Regions from separate parts of the Paenibacillus sp. J22R56 genome, predicted to be linked through region 2. Evidence: riboswitches for the same ligand, from Rfam matches in the RefSeq annotation. Region 2 holds a riboswitch; the other holds the start of a gene.
What was found. A riboswitch is a leader RNA that binds a small molecule or an ion and turns the genes downstream of it on or off. The one in region 2 is predicted to bind cyclic di-AMP.
Positions count from the first base shown of each region.

Region 1: another riboswitch for cyclic di-AMP. It lies ahead of AC0YNT_RS19980 (KamA family radical SAM protein); the one in region 2 lies ahead of AC0YNT_RS29715 (C40 family peptidase).

Region 1 covers NZ_JBWDNV010000008.1:199,090-209,878, reverse strand. Annotated here, with positions in the region: gene thiE (thiamine phosphate synthase) at 1-155, shown strand, start outside; gene thiS (sulfur carrier protein ThiS) at 139-336, shown strand; gene AC0YNT_RS20000 (thiazole synthase) at 341-1,120, shown strand; gene thiO (glycine oxidase ThiO) at 1,162-2,268, shown strand; gene thiD (bifunctional hydroxymethylpyrimidine kinase/phosphomethylpyrimidine kinase) at 2,297-3,124, shown strand; gene AC0YNT_RS19985 (hypothetical protein) at 3,186-3,536, shown strand; cyclic di-AMP (ydaO/yuaA leader) riboswitch at 3,621-3,757, shown strand; gene AC0YNT_RS19980 (KamA family radical SAM protein) at 3,942-4,958, shown strand; gene AC0YNT_RS19975 (alpha/beta hydrolase) at 5,014-6,126, shown strand; gene AC0YNT_RS19970 (C40 family peptidase) at 6,426-6,938, shown strand; gene AC0YNT_RS19965 (CapA family protein) at 7,192-8,259, opposite strand; gene AC0YNT_RS19960 (YheC/YheD family protein) at 8,273-9,322, opposite strand; gene AC0YNT_RS19955 (YheC/YheD family protein) at 9,539-10,288, shown strand; gene AC0YNT_RS19950 (squalene/phytoene synthase family protein) at 10,528-10,789, shown strand, end outside.
Region 2 covers NZ_JBWDNV010000017.1:22,453-33,241, forward strand. Annotated here, with positions in the region: gene AC0YNT_RS29675 (NAD-dependent epimerase/dehydratase family protein) at 1-127, shown strand, start outside; gene rluF (23S rRNA pseudouridine(2604) synthase RluF) at 134-835, shown strand; gene motB (flagellar motor protein MotB) at 891-1,715, opposite strand; gene motA (flagellar motor stator protein MotA) at 1,699-2,496, opposite strand; gene AC0YNT_RS29695 (hypothetical protein) at 2,667-2,960, shown strand; gene AC0YNT_RS29700 (EAL domain-containing protein) at 2,985-4,226, shown strand; gene AC0YNT_RS29705 (GNAT family N-acetyltransferase) at 4,232-4,750, opposite strand; gene AC0YNT_RS29710 (MFS transporter) at 4,854-6,071, shown strand; gene AC0YNT_RS29715 (C40 family peptidase) at 6,199-6,666, opposite strand; cyclic di-AMP (ydaO/yuaA leader) riboswitch at 6,672-6,828, opposite strand; gene AC0YNT_RS29720 (hypothetical protein) at 7,139-7,960, opposite strand; gene AC0YNT_RS29725 (M1 family metallopeptidase) at 8,011-10,017, opposite strand; gene AC0YNT_RS29730 (YwhD family protein) at 10,122-10,646, shown strand; gene AC0YNT_RS29735 (RNA polymerase sigma factor) at 10,708-10,789, shown strand, end outside.

The sequences.
Region 1 (10,789 bases), on a different contig from region 2:
TTAAGCTCAGCAATGTGGATGAGGTTATTGCAGCAGGAGCTACCCGTATTTGTGCGGTCAGTGAGATCGTCGGAAGCTCTGATGTCGCAGGTACCTGTCAGGCCTTCCTCCGCAAGCTGGAAGGAGCGGGGCAATCTCATGCAGCTGATCATTAATGGTGAGGCCAAAGAACTGGAAGCACGTACGATTCAGGATGTTGTTGTCCATTTTGGCTTAGAAGGGCGGCCGCTAGTCGTGGAAGCAGACGGCGAGATTATTGCGAAGGAACAGTGGCCGGACATCGAGGTTCGACCGCTGATGAAGATCGAGCTGGTTCATTTTGTTGGGGGAGGCTGAGCAGATGAAGAAGGATGTATGGCATATTGGAGGACATGAGCTGACCTCGCGGTTTTTTATCGGGACGGGATTATTCCCAAGCCCCTATGTGCAAAAGGAAGCAATCCGGGAGTCCGGGGCAGAAGTATTAACCTTCGCCATTCGCAGGATTAACCTCGCATCAACGGAGGATGATTCGATCCTGCAGCACGTGGAAGGTGAATCGTTCCAATACCTGCCGAACACGTCGGGAGCCAGCACAGCAGAGGAAGCGGTGCGGATCGCAAGACTAGCTCGTGCTTCAGGACTTAGCGATTGGATTAAGGTAGAGATCAGCGCGAATGAGCGCACGCTGCTGCCGGATCCGCTTGAGACACTGAAGGCAACAGAAATTCTGGTAAAAGAAGGATTTACGGTTCTCCCTTATACGTCGGATGATCCGATTCTGTGCAAAAGGCTGGAGGAAGCCGGAGCAGCAGCGGTTATGCCTGGCGCCGCCCCTATTGGTACAGGTCTTGGGATTCTGAACCCTTATAATATTGGCCTTATCGTAGAAGAAGCGAAGGTGCCGATTATCGTGGATGCAGGTCTTGGATCGGTCAGCGATGTCGCGCAGGCGATGGAGCTTGGTGTCTCTGGCGTATTAATGAATACGCCGGTAGCGAAGGCGAAGGACCCTGTTGGCATGGCACGGGCGATGAGACTCGCCATTGAAGCAGGCCGTCTGTCGTATTTGTCTGGACGGATATCGAAGAAGCGTTACGCCTCTGCAAGCAGCGGGCATGAACAGTTTATTGTGAAATAGTCATATCATCGTGGATTAATAAATAGAAAGCTGGTTTAACCATGGGAGAAACAATTGTCATTATGGGCGGAGGCGTTGTTGGTCTCTCCTGCGCTTTTGAGCTGCAGAAGCGGGGGCATCAAGTGACAGTAGTGGAGATTGGCCGCTGCGGCGGGCAAGCCTCCGGTGCTGCTGCCGGGATGCTGGCGCCTTACTCGGAAAATGTAGAAGGGCCGGACGACTTTTTCCATCTGTGCAAGGAAAGCTTACGGCTGTACCCGGCTTGGCGGGATGAGGTTCGCCGCATATCCGGTCGAGCCTTTGAATACACCGAATCGGGCAGCCTTTATATTGCCTACCATGAAGCTGATCGCCTGGCTCTAGAAGGGCGGCGTCTCTGGCAGAATGAGCATGCTTCAAGTGGTATTGTGCTGGAGGGGGATGCGTTGTTCCGTCAGGAGCCTATGTTGTCGCGCGAAGTAAAAGCAGCCCTATATACACCAGAGGAAAGCCATGTGTATGCGCCGGATTATGTTCTGGCACTTGAGCATGCATGCCGATTAATCGGTGTTCAGATCTTTGAGCAGCTAGGTAAGGTGACTGTTGCCGAATGGCGTAACGATATCGTTGTTGTCTCGCAGGATGGACAAAGCTTCACTGGCGATCGGCTCGTTGTATGCAACGGCGCGTGGGCGCAGGAACTGGAAGAGGCATTTGATATACGCATTCCGGTATACCCGATCCGTGGACAGATCTGTGCGTATGAGGCGGAAGTGAAGCCGGTGCAGCATATGGTGTTCTGCAATCAGGGATACCTCGTTGCCAAGGAGAACGGTACACTTGTCTGCGGTGCATCCGAGGATGTAGCGGGGTTTGATACAAGTGTAACGGAGCGTGGAATCGAGCGGCTGCGCAAATGGAATAAGCAGGCGTTCCCGTTCCTGGCGGAGCAGGAGCCATTCCATCGCTGGGCAGGCCTTCGGCCTTCCACGCAAGATGGTTTTCCGCTGCTCGGCCCTTTACAGCAATCTGCCGGCCGTGTCGTTATGGCGGCTGGCCATTATCGCAATGGTATTTTGCTTAGCCCGGTAACGGCACAGGTCGTTGCCGATTATATCGATGGCGGTAGTCCGTTATCGGCGTTTGCGCCTGAACGGTTCACTCATTAAATACAATAGAAAGGAGGTTAGAATTAAGATGTCGGAGTACATAAACGGGAAAGTGGCAAGAGCTTTGACGATTGCTGGTTCAGACAGCGGCGGCGGAGCCGGTATTCAGGCAGATTTGAAAACGTTCCAGGAGCTAGGCGTGTACGGCATGTCTGCCCTGACTGCAGTAACTGCGCAAAATACACTTGGTGTTCAAGGCGTATTCCCGCTTACAAAGGAAGCAGTAACGGCACAAATTCATTCCGTAGGCAGCGATATTGGTGTTGATGCGATGAAGACAGGAATGTTATTCAGCGCGGAGATCATCGAGGCGGTCGCAGAGGCGATTGTTTTCTTCGGTTGGACGAAGGTAGTGATTGATCCTGTGATGATTGCCAAAGGAGGAGCTTCACTGCTTCAAGCGGATGCGATCCGGGCGCTCACCCGCAAGCTGCTCCCGCTTACAATGATTATTACGCCTAACATTCCAGAAGCCGAGTATCTAACTGGGATGGGAATCCGCAATAAAGCAGATAAGGTAGAAGCAGCGAAGAAGCTTGTTGATTTTGGCGCCAAATATGTCCTTATCAAAGGCGGGCATGAAGCAGGAGCAGAAGCGGTTGATTTGTTGTTCGACGGCAGCAGCTTTAGCGAGTTGTCGGGCAAGCGAATCGAAACTGCGCGTACACATGGCACCGGCTGTACGTATTCGGCAGCTCTGACAGCAGGCCTCGCAGAGGGACTTGGAATAGAGGAAGCAGTACGTCAAGCAAAAGCGTACATTCAAGCAGCTATTGAGGATAGCATTGCTATCGGCAGTGGACATGGCCCGACCAACCACTGGGCTTACCGACGCAGAGGACTTGTCCCTCAATAGCATGTCTTGTCCTAATTCCGCTCTTTTGATCATAGATATGAGAAAGAGGAGCGTGAATAATGTGGAAGACAAGACGGTTAAGCGATATTACCGATTAAAGCAGAAGCAGAAAGAGATTGAGCAGGAATTATCTGAGCTGCGCGGTGAAATTGTGAAGCATTGTACCGAGCAGGAGCTCTCGGAACTTGAGATTGGAAGCTATAAAGTAAAGATTGTCTCACAGGAGCGCAAGGAATTCGACGAGACAAAGCTGTTCGCAGCTCTTCCGGATCCGGAAGTATGGCGGCTGCTCTCAAAGCCTGACTCCTCCAAAATCGCCGGTCTGATTAAGTTGAATGTTATTTCAGAAGATACAATCAAAGATACGTATTCCGTAAAGCACTTATCTCTTCTTCAGGTGGATAAAAAGTGAGTGAGCATAGCAGGGATCCCGTCCGCGAAATTTGGGCGGGATTTTTATTTACTTAATTATTGACAATATTAAGAATTGTGAGATAATTACAATAAGCTTAGTTCTCGGTACGCCGAGAAGCGGGGAAACCAATCTTTTGGGGCGAATCAGCCAGTCTTTGGCTGTAGGGAACCATCTATCCCGAGTCCGTCAGCTAACCTCGTCAGCTTGAGATGGGTCTTTTGCGAATAACATTGCGAATTATTAGACCCTTTAACAGGGTCTTTTTCTGTTTAAAGGCCCACATGCACACAGAGCATGCCTATGCTCTGTGCTGCTGGGGTCTTTTTTTATTTTTCATGGGGGTGGGATGGACTTCCCGGCAAGTAGGTGAGAAAGTCAACAAACCTTTTGGAGGGATGACGAATGGTACAACCAATGGCTGATAAAGGAAGATCGGCAGGGCTGTCAGAGGCGGAGAGAGAGCGGCTTAAGAAGCATTTTCGCGTCAATGATTACTACTTAAACTTGATTGACTGGGATGATCCGAAGGATCCGATCCGTAAGCACCTGATTGCAACAGCCGGGGAAGCTCACGGAGAGACCTTGGAGGACACTAGTGGCTGTAAGCATGTCTACCATTCGATGGCGTTGCTTTCCGTCTCCCATGCTGCAGAAGGACTTGCCTATATTGCAGAACATACCGAAATCCATAAAGTTGTACTGACTGGTGGAGACAGCCTCTTATTAGCTACATCTAAGCTGCGCCGAATTATTGAACAGCTGCGGGAAATGGATCATGTAGGTACGATCCGACTGGACTCTAGAATCCCGATCTTTAACCCGATGCGGATCTATGAGGATTCCGAGCTGTTAGATATGCTTCATAAGTTCTCAAGTCCAGAGAAACGGATTTATATCATGACTTCCATTAATCATCCGCGCGAAATAACGTTAGAAGCGAAGAAAGCCTTTAATGCGCTGCATCAGGCAGGAGCTATAGTCGTCAATCAAACCCCTATTGTTAAAGGCGTCAATAATGACCCGCTTGTACTAGGCAAGCTGATCGATCAATTGTCCAGAGCCGGGATTACGCCTTATTCCTTTATCGTTAACCGTCCTCATACCGCATACGCTGATTCCGTTTTGTCTCTGAAGAGCATTTTTTCTATTGTAGAGCAAGCAAAAGTACTGACCGCAGAGCTTGGCCAGCGCATCAGATTGTTAATGGCGCATACCTTTGGCAAGATTGAGCTTCTAGATATTGAAAGCGGCAAAGCCTATGTAAAATATCATCATTATAAAGAAGATGGCAATGGACGTTTCATGATGCTCGACTGTCCCCCAGAGGCTGCTTGGATTGATGATTTGACCGATCATGATGACCATACGGTATATATATCGCAGGAACAACTTCCTAAAGTGAATAAAGGATGTTCTTGAATTGAAGTAGAAGTAGTTAGGGATAGTAACTCACATCCCGGGAGGCTTCTATTTAATGAGAGAGTACAGTCAAGAACTAGTCAGTGCTTTACAGGCTCAGCAGGAAGAAGTAAGTTTGAACGGAACATCGGTTATTGTAAAAGGTAATCCGGAAGAGACAAGAGCAGGTTACTTGGATCCGTATGAGCTTAAACTGATCAGGCAGTGGATGGATGTCAGCCAGCAACAGGACCCACCTGCCGCGCCGCCTACACCGGAACAGCAGCTTCAGCTCATTCGAGATTCAATGGGTTTTCCGAATCGGAACTTGAATACGGTCGAGATATACACGGGTTATGAACGGATACAGCTTGGCGATAATGAGGTTGGCCTTTGGCGGTATTATCCGCGTAAATCGATGCGCAAGCCGAACAAACCCTGTCTCATTTATATTCACGGCGGCGGATGGATCGGCGGAACGGTATTTGCGGTTGAGAATCCATGCCGGCTGATTGCAGAACTGGCGGATGCTGTCGTCTTTAATATTGATTATTCGCTGGCACCGGAGCATAAATTCCCGAACGGTTTTAATGATTGCTTTAACGCCGTTCAATATATTTACGAGCATGCGGAAGAGTATGGCATAGACCGGAACCGGATCGCGGTTGGCGGCGATAGTGCTGGTGGCAACTTAACTGCAGCAGCAGCGCTCAAAGACCGGGATCTAGGCACTCGTATGATTGCCCAGCAAGTGTTGATCTATCCATGTGTCACCTTCCTTAATGATGTGAAAGGTTATCGCTGGGAGCTGTCGCAATTCGAGATGTCGGAAGAGCAAAGGGCGATGATTGATCCGATGCTTGGCATCGGACGACCTACGAAGGCTGATCCTGAAGGGAAAAAAGCATGGGAGCTTTATCTGCCAACCGAGGAGGACGTCCATAATCCCTATGTCAGTCCGCTTCTAGGGGACAGCAAGGGATTGCCGCGTACGCTTTGCATAGGAGCAGAATTTGATGGTTTGCGAATTCAGTCGGAAGTTTACAGCAAGCAGCTTGCTGAAGCGGGTGTTCCGGTTAAGACGATTCGTTACAAAGGCTGCACCCATGCGTTCATCGATCGCTTAGGCTTTGTACCGCAAGCCGAAGATCTGTGTATCGAGATTGCCGAAGCTTTAAAAGCATTATAATAGAAGAGGCACGGCTTTAAGCCGTAAGTGAGCCCGCTCTCTAATTATGGAGAGTGGGCTTAATTGTGAGAAAATATGAAAATTACGGATTATAGCATACGAACCACGAAGCAACAAGTAAGAAAATACTCATCAAAGCTCATATGATTCTCAGAAAGTGGGTGAACCTCATGAAACACCTAGTTTTCAGCATTCTTAACGCTTTCATTTACCGCTCGTTTCCAATTTTTGCGGGTACTATCCAGCTCTGAGCCTCTTTATAATTAGCCCTATCAACGAAGATAGGGAGTGAACAACAAATGAAATTTATGACAAAAATCGCGATGCTCTTGGTGGCTATCGCATTACCGGTAACAGCGCTGCTACATACGACGGCGGATGCCGCTTCGATGTCTGCAGATGCGAAGAGAGCAAAGGTTGTCCAAACCGCAATGAACTTGAAAGGTCATGTCAATTATGTAAGCTGGCAGAACCGTCAAGAGAAGAAAGCACCTTACGCAACAGATTGCTCCGGCTTTACTGCACTTGTATATAAACTTGCTAACGTTGGCGTTACTCTTGTAAACCGTGATGATGATGATCAAGCTAAAGTAGGTACAAAAGTAGGCTACGGCAACTTCAAAAAAGGCGACCTGTTGTTCTTCTGGAACAGCGGTTCGAAAAACCATAAAGACGTAGGTCATGTCGGTATCTACATCGGCAATGGAAAAATGATTCACAACGCAAGCCCTTCGGCTGACGTTATTGTTTCGGATGTTAACTCCAGCTATTATAAAACTCGCTTCATCGTGGGAAGACGCGTAATTAAATAAGGATAGCTTATTGATCGAGTTAACTAGCAAACTGCGTATTCGTATGTTCTTTCGACCGCTGTTGTTCGAGGGATTCCTTGAACGAGTTGGTTATGGTGGAATCCCCCGAACAAAGGCGGACGTTTCACTTCTCAAGAATCATACGAACTACTCCGTTTGGGTTTTAACTAAATCAAAAAAGCTAAACCTTATTATTACCTTTAGAGAAAACCGAAACAAAAATGGCCGTACGGGATATCCGTACGGCCATTTTTTATATGATTTCCGCGCTGAAGGAGGAGGGATCGCTAACGATATGATGCTTAACATGCTGGAGCATACGCTTCATACGGATGGCTTCTGGGTTGGTGGAATCCAGCTTTTTGAGATGTTGGGATAACGGGACGACCTTGAATTCACTTCGGCCGCCTGATTTTAATATTCGTGTCCACGTTGGAATGAAGTCGATCTTTTTAATACGGATCGAGCCGTCGTCCAATTTGCGAACTTGGAGCTGTGTAATGAGTCCTGTTAGGGTGTGGTCATTGTAGTAGAGGCGTGTTGAGATAATATTGCCGAGGGAATAGATAGCGAATTTTTGGATACCTGAGCCACTTTTATAGAAAACAGCCGGCTGGATCGTATGCGAATGAGCTCCCAGAATAATGTCTGCGCCATGTTTGAATAATAATTGCACCATGTCCTTTTGCTTTTGAACCGGATAATTGGCATATTCTCTTCCCATATGGAGAGAAACGATGATCAGATCGACTTTTTTAGCTTTCAACCGTTTCAGGTCGGAGACCATTTTGGTCGGGTTAATCAGATCGACTGCCCATTTATGGTCAGAAGGAACAGGGATTTTATTTGTTGTTTTCGTATAAGCGAGGAAACCGATCTTGATTCCCTTCACTTCTTTGATAACAGCTTGCTGCGCTTCACTAGGTGTACGGTACGTCCCGGTATGGGCAATACCTTTGTTATCTAGTATTCGGAGTGTCCGTTTCAGACCATTAATACCGTTATCCATACAATGGTTGTTGGCCGTTGAGACGAAGTCGAAGCCAAGATTTTTGAGTGTATCGGCAAAAGCGTCCGGACAGTTGAACATCGGCCAGTTCGTCCGCGGATGCCGCTTCACTACGCTGTAAGCGTCATCGGATGTTTTGCCCGCGAATACGGTTTCCAGGTTACCGATGGTCAGATCGGCGTTACGCAGGTAAGGGGCGATTGGCTCAAACAAATGGTCGAAGGAATAACCCTTCTCGCCTTTGCAAGAGTTGATGATTCGCGTCTTCATCAGGAAATCCCCGACCGCGGTTATCGTTATTTCCGTGCTCATGATTCATCTCCGTTTACTTGATGGTTTTCGGCAGCAGGCTGCGGGCATATTGAAAATGTGTATGCAGGGTTTGCTCCCACACCTTTTGGCCGTATAACTGCCTCATTATCATTTTCCCTGGTTTGATGTTAACCTCGAGCAGCCATAGTTTGCCGTGTGTATCAACTGCGAGGTCGATCCCAAGCTCGCAGAGCCGGGAACGATATGATCTCTCCATAAAGGAAGGAATGTATTCTGAAACCTCTCGAATCGAATTGGCGAGAGCGTCTCCTTTTTCGTCACCAAATTCTTTTTTTAGATAGGATCTCGCTTCAAAAGCATGACCGCCGCTCTTCAGGTTGGAGGTAATTCGTCCACGCCTTGCTTCACGCACGGCGATCCCCGTCGTTTGCCAGTCCCCTTCGTTTCTCTTTAGCATAAGTGACCGAATATCGAAGACAATACCCTGCTTGTTGCGGATATCGATCCACTGCTGCATGATATGCCGTTCTTTGCTTATGACCCTTTGGACATAAGAACGGAGACCCGCGGCATGCATCGTTTGTGTCATCTCTCCGTTGGTCTGAACTTTGAAATGATCCTTCTCCACGGTTACGCGAACGATACCTCTTCCGCCCCAGCCACTAATAGGTTTGAGCATGACGCTTCTATATTTTTTAAGAAAGAGGATAAAACTGCCCGCATTTTTCACCGGTTCTGTGGGTAGCAGATAAGGCTTTAGTACAGAAGACGAGACCAGATGCTTCTGAATCCGGATCTTATTGCCGATGCCGTAGCCGGTAAAAGGGAAAGAAGGTGCTTTTTTGACCAGAGTAGCTCTAGCGACATCGGAACCTTTATAAAACCCGATATCCATATTGATTTTTGGAAATGGCATGGTCTGCTTGCTCCAGGTTCCTCCGCGATAAATGTTGCCGGTAATTTTTCTGGTCGTTAAATTAACATCCCTAGGGGTGTATACAAGAATGCCGCTGAATTTCTCGGTGAGAGCCGATTTGGCATGTCTGGCAAAGCTGCCCGGATGGCCAATCCGATGAGTCATGATTCCTAAGATGTCGCTCATCTGTCGTTCTCCTGTCCTGTGGCTTGGGCTGATATCGGAACTGTATATTATCATATGAAGCATGACATTTGTCCGGCATGGGATAAATGCCTATTCCTAAACGGGCAGGAGGCTAATGAAGGTACTTTTTACTCGTTCAAGGAATAGTATGGAGCAAGCGATTAGCCTAATGTATAAGGACATGTAACCGCTGTTGCCAACGGAGGAGATTCCAACATGAAAGGCTATATGATTAAATATCCGGGGAGAAAATGGTTAAAGCATGTGGCACTGTCGGGTGAAGAGGAAATTCGGGATTTACTGCCGGATACCGAGCAATTCACGCCAAAAGGCTTCATTAACATGATTGAACTTTATCCCGTTCTGTTCGTGAAGCCGGATCTCGGTATGAAGGGTCAGGGCGTTATGAAAGTCACCTATAAAGACGGAACAGTTGTCATTCGTACCGAAGGGAATCGTTATTCCTACCAGAGTACGAAGGTGGCCGCCTTTAAGCTGAAGCAATTGATCGGATCGAAAAAATATATTATGCAGCAAGGCATTGATCTGATTCAGATCGACGGGAACCCGATTGATTTTCGCATCCTTATGCATCTGCGGAGGGATGGGACGTGGAAGTTTTTTGGCGTTATGGGCAAGGTGGCTGCACCTAACCGGTTTGTGACCAATCACAGCAGCGGAGGAAAAGCGATTCGGCTGCATCATGCGCTGGGCATCACGAAGCAGGAGTGCGGATCATGGGAGAAACAGCTGCGTGATTATGCTTACAAGATCGCGCTGGGGATGAAAAAGCATTTTCCACTTATTAGCGAGCTTGGCCTTGATATCGCTATCGATAAGAGCAATAACATTTGGCTGCTGGAAGCTAACACCAGGCCGCAGTTCCAGCTGTTCCGCCACCACTCCAATCCAAAGCTATACGCGCAAATTGCCTCTTCAGTGAAGCATATCCGGGCGGACGAGTGAGCTGGGACGTAGTTATAAAAATATCGGATGGTGTATAATGGAAGTGATCAGCATGTGAAGCACTCCGCTCTTTTCCGTCACTGATGGAGAGGGGCGGTTATTTTTATTTTTAGGGGGATGATTTGCATGAGATCAGCTCCTTTTAGACTATAATTGGGTCGAATTACGTCGAATATTTTACTTTTGGGGAACCGTTAAAGTATGATGGATACATAGAGTTTACGTGAGATTACCGTGGTATGGAGGGAATTCCCATTACGAACATTATGTTGAACGATGCAATGACGATGTTGAAGCTGACAAGCCGGACTTTTTATATTCCAATCAGCAAGCTGATACCTGAATTGAGAGAAGCAGTGTCGTCTGCTTACCTCTGTATGAGAGCGATTGATGAGGTCGAGGATGACGAGAAAATGCCGGCACCCATCAAGAAAGAACTCCTGCTTGGAGCAGCTGAGGCGATGAAATCGCCAAACATGGAGGAAGCGCTTCACCAGTTAT
Region 2 (10,789 bases):
CATGCGGACAGCAGCGAAGCAAGCTATGATAGAGCAAGCCAAGGAGCAGAATATGGAAGGACAGCCTGCTGTCTACACGTATTCCTCTAATCGCATAGCGGAAATGGCAGCACAGAATACGGGGTGAACATTTGTGCGTATTAATAAGTTTATTAGTGAGACAGGATATTGCTCGCGGCGTGAAGCGGATAAGCTGGTTGACAGTGGACGTGTCACGATTAACGGCGAGAAAGCAGAACTAGGAAGTCAGGCTGAGCTTGGCGATGATGTGCGGATTGACGGCAAACGAATCGGCGAGCATAAGCATCATGTGTATATTGCGCTTAACAAGCCAATTGGCATCACCAGTACGACAGAGCTGCATATTCGCGGCAACATTGTGGACTTTGTTGGTCATCAAGAACGGATCTTCCCGATCGGCCGGCTGGACAAAGATTCGGATGGGCTCATTCTGCTGACGAATGATGGAGACATTGTGAATCCGATTCTTCGTTCGGAAGGCAAGCATGAGAAGGAGTATATCGTAACGGTTGACCGATCGATTACAGCAGAGTTCGTGAACGGCATGTCGAGTGGTGTTCGAATACTTGGAAGCATGACTCTACCTTGTCAGGTAACGAGAGTAACGGACCGCGTCTTCCGGATTATTCTGACCGAAGGCCGCAACCGGCAAATTCGCCGGATGTGTGAAGCATTTGGTTATCATGTACGGAAGCTGCAGCGCGTTCGGGTTATGAATATTCAACTGGGCCAGCTGCCAATCGGCAAATGGCGTGATCTAACGGAAGCAGAGAAAGCAGAGCTGTTCCATACGCTGGATTACAAGCCTTCTTAGGCTGCATATCCAAATGAAAATCCCCTGATCGAAATCGGTCAGGGGATTTTTCTCATCATTGTTTAGGTGTAGCAGGGACTTGCTGAACATTCGTGGCATCGACATATTTCCGGATAATCGATACTTCAACACGGCGGTTTTTGGCGCGTCCAGCGGTTGTATCGTTGGATGCCACCGGCCGGTACTCGCCATATCCAATGGCGCTGAATCGCTCCGGCTTCAGCTTGTTATTCTTGAGAAGTACATCCATGAACCGGATCGCTCGTGAAGAGCTGAGATCCCAGTTGGACTTGAAGGACTGCGTCCGAATCGGCTGATTATCAGTGTGGCCCGATACAATAATCTCATAGCCGATATAAGGCTCGAGCATCTTGGAGATGGCCGCTGCGAGCTCAATCGAATCCGATTTGAGGGCATCGCTGCCAGATGCAAATAACGCATTATCGCTGATGGTAATCATCAGTTGTGATTGATTCAGCTTTGTCTCCAGATCGGAGGAAAGGCCGTTTTTCTTAATATATTGATCGAGCTGCTTCTTCAGCTTTTCCAGGTCTTCCTGCTCTTTCTTCATCAGCTCTTGAAGATTCGATTCACTGTCATTTTCTTTACTCTCTGTATTGGTCTTCTTCGCATCATCAATTTTCTGCTGGGGCTGCTCTCCCGACTTAATAATCGCCGGGTTGTCCAGAATGCCGGCTCCTGAATTAAAGGCCGCGCTGAAGGCCTCGCTCATTTGCTCGAATTTTCTGGCGTCCGTGGAGCTGGCCGCATACAATACGATAAATAGCGCAAGGAGTAGTGTTAGTAAATCGGCATATGGGATAAGCCATGACTCGTCGATATGTTCTTCATGGTCGTCGTGCTTACGCTTTTTCACCAGCGCCAGCCTCCTTCTCCCTCATTGCCGCCCGTTCCGTTGGGGTGAGGAATACAGACAGCTTCTGATTAATCGCAATTGTTGATACGCCGGATTGGATGGACAGCAGACCTTCAACCATCATCAAGCGAAGCTGAACTTCTTTCTTGGATAGACGTTTCAATTTGTTCGCGATTGGATGCCAGAGCACATAACCGGTGAAGATACCAAGCAGAGTTGCGATAAAGGCACCTGCAATGGAATGAGCGAGAGTCTCCATGTCATCCATATGTCCAAGTGCACCAATCAGACCAACTACGGCACCTAGTACACCAAGTGTAGGAGCGTACGTACCAGCTTGCGTGAAGATCAACGCGCCAGCTTTGTGACGGTCTTCCGTTGCGGAGATATCTTCAAGCAGAACATCGCGGACAAAGTCCTGATCGTTGCCGTCAATAATCATACGCATGCCGTTACGGAGGAAAGTATCCTCAATATCGTCGACCCTTGCTTCCAAAGCAAGAAGACCTTCACGGCGTGTGATGGATGCCCATTCCATAAAGTTCTCGATGAGCTGCTCGCGCGGCATTAGCTGCTGCTCTTTAATAACAATTTTGAATAGTTTTCCAACCTTGGACAGCTCCGACATCGGGAAGGCAATCATAATAGCGGCAATGGTCCCGAGGACGATAATCATATAAGCGGCGGGATTTAACAGATTGCTTAGAGCGGCACCCTTCAGCGTCATGCCGACCAGTACCGCAACAAGTCCTAATACTATACCGATAATTGTAGAATTCTTCATCATGCACCCCGTCCAGTACGTTTTCGACAAATCTCTAGTTCTTATATCGACAAGTTATCGTATGGAAATTAGACTTTCAGAAATGATTTAAGAGAGAAGGCGTTAATTTTCGTTAAAATGCGGTAAAATGAATGTATAGCAGATAAATTTGGTAAAGGTGGTTAACAGCAATGGGCGTTAGGCACGCAAGGGAATATGCAGATATATTGAAAGAGCTGACGGAAGCCGTCGGCGAAGTGGAAGGCAGCTATACCTTTTTCGAGATGGAAGAAGAAGAGTGGGCCGCACTTGGTGATGATGACCGTCATGAAGTAATGGAGGCGCTTGCGGACGATGTGTTCTTCGGTCTTGGAGAACAGCCGATGATCGAGGTTGGCAAAGGATCAATTACGTACCATCCGAAGCATCATGTCATTGAAGTGTCCCAAGGAGATAACGTGACGCGCATGATTCGTTTGACATAAAGGTAGTAAAGGGAGAGCGTGAGCGTGACGAACGACTGCTTATCAAATACGACGATACCGCAGACATTAGAGCTCGAGGGCGAGCAGCTGTCTGCCTTCTATCAGCCGATCATCGCGCTTGATACGAGAAAAGTAGTTGGCTATGAGGTGCTTGGAAGAGCCTGCAAGGATGATGCTGTCCGCAGCTTGGGTCCGTTTTTTTGTGATCCAACGATTCCGTTAGAGGATCATATTGCAGTGGACCGCATTTTACGCGAGCAGGCTTTCCAGAAAATCGCGGCAACGGACCAGCCTCCAATGCTGTTTATTAATTTAAAGCCAAACTGGATGCATCACGGTATGCAATCCGGGGAGCTCTATACCCTCTCTCTGCTCGACAAATACCAGATCGACCCGAGCAGAGTTGTCATTGAGATTACCGAAGAAAGCTTTAATGGCGAGATGGAGGAGCTGCGCGAGGTTATTGATATGTACCGTGCTAAGGGCTGTCTTATCGCAATTGATGATGTAGGCAGCGGCTTTAGCGGCATAGATCGGATTGCGCTCATTCAACCGAATATCCTGAAAATCGACATGCATATGCTGAAACGAAGTGCGAACCACGACGGTTATCTTGGTACATTGCGCTCCTTCTCGGCGCTCGCTGATCAGCTTGGCGCATCGCTGCTTGCGGAAGGTGTCGAGACTAGGCAGGATCTGGCGAGAGCGATGCAGGCAGGTGTCCGGTATGTTCAGGGCTTTTTGTTTGCAAAGGCAGAGCCGGATTTCGAGCAGCCGTTTCGGTTTGCTTCTTTATTAGAAGAAGAGCTGGAGGCACATCGGCAGCTGCAGCTCTATTCGGAGAATTATTGGCGGTATTTGTCGGACAGGCTGGCAGGCAGGGTTGACCGGATTGGTCATCTGGAGGAGCTGGAAGAAGAAGATAACGAATGGATCGTCAGACTACTGCAGGAGCTGGACAGTAACTGTATCCGTGTCTACCTGTGCCGAGATGACGGCATTCAAATTTCGTCCAACTATTCCAGAAGGCCAGTTGATGGAAGCTGGCGGCGGGAGGATGAATATTGCGGAGCGAACTGGAGCTGGCGCCCGTATTTTGTTCCCAATGTGGTACAGCTTAGCGAGAAACGTCGTTCTATGGTATCACGAGCCTATACCGACCTCGATTCGAGAGCATGGATCAGAACCGTATCGGTATTGGCTAAACCCGGCATTATTTTATTTGTGGATATGAAAGATCCTGAGCCTGACTATTATCGCTTATAGGGATATTAAGGGGAGGACTGGTACACCATACAATGGAACTCTGCTGGTCCTTCCGGCGTCTGTCTTACATAAGTATCGTCAACAATGAAACCTGCTCGTTCATAGGTTCTAATCGCTCGAACATTCCAGGTTAGCACCTCAAGATCAATACTGTTCTTGGGAGCTCTATGAATGGCTTCAGTGGTAATCAATCGGGTGAAGTCCGTTCCTATACCTCTGCCACATAGGGCAGGGTGCAATCCAAGCCCGAGGCGTGTTACACCAACAATGGGGAAAAATTGTGCAAAACCAATGAGCTCCTGTCTGCGATTCAAGACGGCAGCATATTGCATGCGCCGCAGGACTGGATCGCCGAATTCGATTTCGTCCTGCTGCATGATGTCCCAGGAAGGCCAGTGGTATAGGTCATACGGCGATTCGTATTGCCATTCACAGATTTGTTTGGCATGCTCCATTTCCATTGGCTGGATAGTCATGTCCACCAAGGATCGTTTATAATAAAGCTCATCGGAAAAATTAGTCATTTGTATACCCTCAACATGAATCAATAAGTTTTTTTCCATTATAACATTCACTTATCGACTTCATTCGGATTTGGCTGAAGGATATCTAAGGAGAACTTTTACGATGCGCAAATTAATAGCACTTGGCTGTTTGTCTTATCTCGTCATTGGATTAGCTCATGTCGTGGGCGGCTCGGTCATGGAGCAGATGCTCGATAAGTACGACTTGTCTTATGATGACGGCGGGCAATGGATGATGAATCAGTTTCTTGGTTTTTTGGTGGGTGTCTTGCTCTCTCCATTTATTACGTCAAAGGTTGGCAAAAGAGGGGGAGTACTCCTCTCATTAGGGCTTCTGACCCTTGGTGAAGCAGCCTACAGTCTGACTCCCGATTCGTGGGGGCTGATGCTGTTTATCGCCTTGTTCGCAGGCTTTGGATTTGGGATGACGGAATCCGTTATCGGAGCAATGGTCATTGAATTGGCAGAGGAGAACGGGAAAGCTAATGCGATGACCCAGCTGGAAACGTTCTTTGGTATCGGAGCCTTCTTAATGCCGACCATGGCAAGTATATTGATCAAATATGATATTTGGCAGGTATCCTTCCCAATTCTATCTGCTCTTGCCGGCATAACCTTTATCTTATGGATGACGCTATCATTTGGATCGATAGATGACAAGATTGGTTATCATGGCAGAGCCAACAAGGAACATGTAGAGCGGGAAACCAGTGCACCGCGAACAAAAGGATGGTTTGGTTATAAGAGAGCAGCCCTTCCGTTCTTGCTGCTTTCTGCGTTGTTCTTCGTCATCTATGTTGGGGTGGAGATGAGCTTTTCCAACTATCTGCCGTCTATTATGATTGAGCGGTCCGGCATGACAGAGGCGAGCGCGCCTTCCACGTTAAGCCTATTCTGGGGCACGATGATTCTTGGCCGACTATTCGCTGGACGTCTGGCAGATCGTGTCGGCTACTTCCGATACCTGTTTGTCGCCATTGCAGGAGCCTGTATTATCATTCTTGCGATGGGAGCGGTCGGCCAGTTAAGCGGCATGCTGGTCCTTGTCGGATTAAGTGGATTGTTCTTCTCCGGTGTATTCGGCATTGCACTTGTATTTGCGAATGGACTTATTCCAGGCATGACAGAGCGGACGACCAGCCTGCTTGTTGCTTGCGGCGGGATAGGCGGTGCGATCTTCCCGAAATTGACGGGATGGATGATGGACAGCTATGGTGCAGACCGTACGGTCTGGATTCTCGGAGCGTTTATTATAGCGATGTTTGTCGTCTTGCTTGCGATGCTGGCGTTAGGCAGGCGGCAGGCGACGGCAGTGTCCTAACAACCTAATCCGAATAGCAACAAACAAACAATAAAGCCGCAAGCGGTTTGTCCAGTTGGACAAGCAGCATGCGGCTTTATTGTAGGAATTTTGCCTGCCGCTTCAATTGAAGCGGGCCCGCTCAATTCTATTGTTCGTCGGCATATTTGGTGAAAGTAGTAGGGTCCATGACACGTCGAGCAGTCACATACCGATTTACATAATAGGAGTCGCTGAGATTGCTGATCGTAACGCCCTTGCTGGACGAAGCGTGAGCAAACTGGCCATCTCCTACATAAATGCCGACATGAGATACACCACGACCGTTCGTGTTGAAGAACACGAGATCTCCGGCGATCAGATCACTCTTGGCGATCTTCTTACCTGTTTGTGCTTGCGAAGCGGATGTACGAGGAAGATCAACGCCCATTTTCTCGAATACAAACGAAGAAAAACCAGAGCAGTCGAATCCTTTCGATGATGTTCCGCCTGCAACGTACGGCGTGCCAATTAAATCACTGACAATGCCGTCCATTTTGGAGTCTGCGAAAACGCTTCCAGCTTGGAAAGCCAGCATTAGCGCAAGCCCAAGAATAAGTGCAGTAACCTTTTTCAAAACGGTGAAACTCCTTCCAATGCCGACGAGGTTAGCTGTGGGGTTCGGTTGAAGGATCCCTATGACTTCTCAGGCGCCGATCTTCATAATCGGACGTCGAAGTCAATTCACCCAGAGGTGGTTCCCCCGTTTCCAGTACAAGGAATTTGGCAGTGTAAATTATGTACTTGGTAACTATTCGGTAATTTTCGCTTATCTCCTCCCCAATCTGGCAAATTCTAATAATTCTCATGGAACCTTTTGGCTAATCTAAGCGGAAAAATGGGGATCTTGCGGTTGGCCGCATCTTTATAGGACGCACAGACTAGCAGATTAGCACTATTCCGATTTACTAACTCTTTACTATGTGTTTTTTCTAGCAAATATGTTGATTTATTTGGAGAATGAAAGACAAGCCTTCCCGAAAAAACGCGAAAAACCCGCGCTACGACTAGGTCGCAGGGCGGGCTGCCTCTATAATTATGAGAAAATTTTAAACTTCTTTTGATCTCAAAATGTCGTATTGGGAGGCTAGAGTCCATACTTTCATCAAGGTACGGACAAGATGGTAACCCTGATGGACAATCAGGGCAATGAATCCGGCCCATACAAGAGAAAAGCTTGTGACAAACAATCCAATTCCCGAACCAATAGCCCACATTAAGAGTGATAAGCCGGCGAAAGGCAGCAGATGCTTGATCGCAACACCAAGCGATTGGAAAATGCCGCCGCCTTTCTCACTTGTAGCGCCAAATTGCATGGCGAGGAAGAGGAGATGGAGCAGGATACCCCAAATCAACCAGCCTCCCGCAGCGGGAAGCAGCTGCTGCAGGAGATCTCCGATTGAACGACTGTGAAGTAATGCATCCAGTCCCCTAGGTGCCAGCCACCATGCAGGAGCAAGGGCGAGTAACGTCTCGATCCAGTAAAGCAGCGTTACAGGCTTCCATGCTTTTCGAATGCCCTGAAGGAACTGTGTACCTCCGGATTCTGAGGCATGCTGCAGAGAGTATAACAGTCCTGCGTTAAACAAAGGGGAGAGGAGCATCCTTGCTGCGAATAAGCCGCCAAGCAGCCATAAGTATGGGGTAAGCAAATCCGTCTTCATGATCTGGAATTGAGCTTCACTCATAAATAGCTGAATCGCTGAATTCGCAGGGGAGTGATCCGGGAATCGCTGCAGCAGCGGCGAGACAACCGAATCGATAAACCGGTACAGGAAGAACCCCCACAGCAGCTGGTATAGGAACAGCAGTATGACAATATAGAAGTGCTTGATCGCGAGCCGCCAGCCTTGCATCATATGATTTTTCATTGCAAACCTCCTTAAAAGAATTGTGAAGCAATTCTACTTCGAAAGCATGCCTACCAGCCCAGTAATCCGAGCAGTCCCTGGATAACGTTAGAGGCGCCAAGACTCCAGCGCGTACGTGTAACTTCCGATAAGTCCGCCTTCAAATAATCGTTAATATGTTTGTTGTCGAGCACGTTTGTATGCTGTGGATCAATCGCCACCCATTCAAGCGGGGAGCTATGGACCACTTTGTATTGGATTTGAGAGTCTTCCGGATCCCAAGTCTTCGGAATGGTTGTGCCGTCCTTGAACTTCAGAACTACCGGAATCGGCCCGTTGTAGCCGCCATTACGCTGGATAAGCACCACTGATTCGTACATGGGCGCTCCATCCTGTTCAACGGGTCGTACATTAATAGATTCTACTGAAATGTCTGCCATCTGATTGTTGTAGACATATTGGTCGAAGTAATTGGTCCATTTCTGCTTCGTGACCATTTCGACAACCCGCTGGAAGTCAGCGCTTGAGGGATGCTTGAACTTAAACTTTTGGAAATAAGTGCGCATGATCTTCTGCATCATTTTTTCGCCAACCTGGTTCTCAATGCCGATAAGTACGAGCTTCGCCCGCATATACACATTCTCCGCATAGACGTTATTGCTCGGATAAGCCCAGGAAGGCTGCTTCAGAGGAGCGGGAGCGGTCATGTAGCTGGCTTCCAGAGGCAGATTCGCTTCAACACCATATTCGCTAGCCATCACTTTATCCTCTGCATAAGAAGTGAAGCCTTCATCGAGCCATGCTTCTTCGAATTCATTCGAGGCAACCATACCGTACCAATATTGATGACCAACCTCGTGAATGACCGTTCTCTCAAGGCTGTAGCCAGGATTACTCGTCTCTGCTGCGAAAGCAGTCACAAGCGTTGGATACTCCATCCCTCCGGAGCCATTCGCCCCTTTAGGTGGGACAACAATGGATAGGGTGGAATACGGATACTCGCCATACCATTGTCCATACTTAGAAAGCGCGGATTTAGCCGCATGCATATAACGGTCCTTCAGCTCTGCATGCGCGGGATCGAGATACAGCTTGATCCGGACACCCGGTATACCCGGCCCAGATAAGGTATCTTCAAAGTAGATAAAATCCGGAGAAGCAGACCAGGCAAAGTCATGGACATCATCGGCGTAGAACTGATAGATCGCTTTGCTGTCCTTTTTCTCCACGGCTTTGGTCTGGAAGCCTGTAGCTGCAACAATGTAGGAATCCGGTACTTGAATACGAACGGAGTAAATACCGAAGTCGCTGTAAAACTCGGAGTTGCCATGATACTGGTGAATGTTCCAGCCTTCCGATGTCCGGCCTCTTGTACCCGCTGTCTCATAAACGGCCAGCTTAGGGAACCATTGTCCTGCCATCACATAGTTGCCGGAGTAGCCCATACGGGCGAATACTTCTGGGAGCTTCACTTCAAAGCTCATCTGTAAGGTGACGGACTTGCCTGGCGCTACTGGTGCGGGAAGTTTAAGCTTGGCCAGCGTGAAGTCGTTCGGATTGTTGTCATCTGGTTGTACATAATGCAGCCGTGGAAGCAGGCTTTCCCCTTCCGTCGTTTCCAGTGTCTGCAGCTTCATATAGCCCTGACTGGCTTCTGTTGCCTTGTCCGAGCGCAGCTTGCCGCCAGACTCCTGCATAAACGTGGTTTTGTCCGACATGAAGGCATTCGGATAGAGATGGAAGTATAGCTCGGACACCGTTTTTTTGCCTGGGTTGGTCCAGGTAACGGTCTGCTGTCCGTCTAAGTACCGAATATCATCGCGAAGCGCAACGTTGATATGGTACTCGGTGACCCTTTTGCTAAGAGCCTGCGGCTTAGGCGCTACCTGGTCAGGTTGGGACGAGGCAGGCGGCTTGGCCGATTTTGGTGCAGAATCGGTCGCTGCTTTGGCGGCGGGGGCAAATGCATAAGTATATTGAGATTGCCAAGCGCGGCCGAAGCCCTGCTGGATAGAGAGGCCGAGCAGGACGGCGGTAAGCGTAAACAAGAGCAAACGTTTGACGTAGCGTGGAGACATGATACATTTCCCTCCCGTTGACAAGCATCTACAGCATGTATATGTTTGCTTTTCGCGGATTATTAGCTAAAATGGAATTATTGTACGGGGAAGGTGGAAGAGCTATGACAGAGCAGCAAGGACAGCCGGAACAACCGGAAAAGAAAGAAAAGAAGTCGCTCGCGCTTAACGTAGTGAGCAACAAACAACATAAAGGCTTTGGAGCCGGAACGATAGATTTAAGTGCAGTATCTTGTGTCATCATTGATGGAGGCGTTGCTTATATCGATGACGGCGCGATGCATGCGAAGAGTAAGGTGGAGCGGGGTATCAAGTTCACTCCGAACAAAGAAGACTGCCCGAACGGCCGGAAGTGCTGGATCGTATGGACAGCTGTAGAGCGTAATGAAGCAGGTGCTACTTATTATGCAGGGGCAACAGCTTGTGAGATGTGGGTCGATACAGAAGCACGCCGCGGGTGGAAAATTCTCGCTGACCACGTGAACAAGCTTGATGCGGCAATTAAGCGTAAGTACAAGCTTGAGGAGCTTGATGCAGAAGAGAAAGCGGCTTTCCGTAAGCTCTTGATCGAGCATAACGAAGAATGGTGGAACAACTCGCCGGAATCGCTTAAGGAAGCACTGGCTTAGAAGGAACGTCATAAAACCGGGGGTCGTAAGGCTGGATGCCAAGCGAATCTCCGGTTTTTTTATGGGAAAAAATAATATTTTCGCAGAAGTGCAGGGGAGGGCGGTTAGACCGTCGTCTATTCTATCGGGAAGGGAGGAGAGCG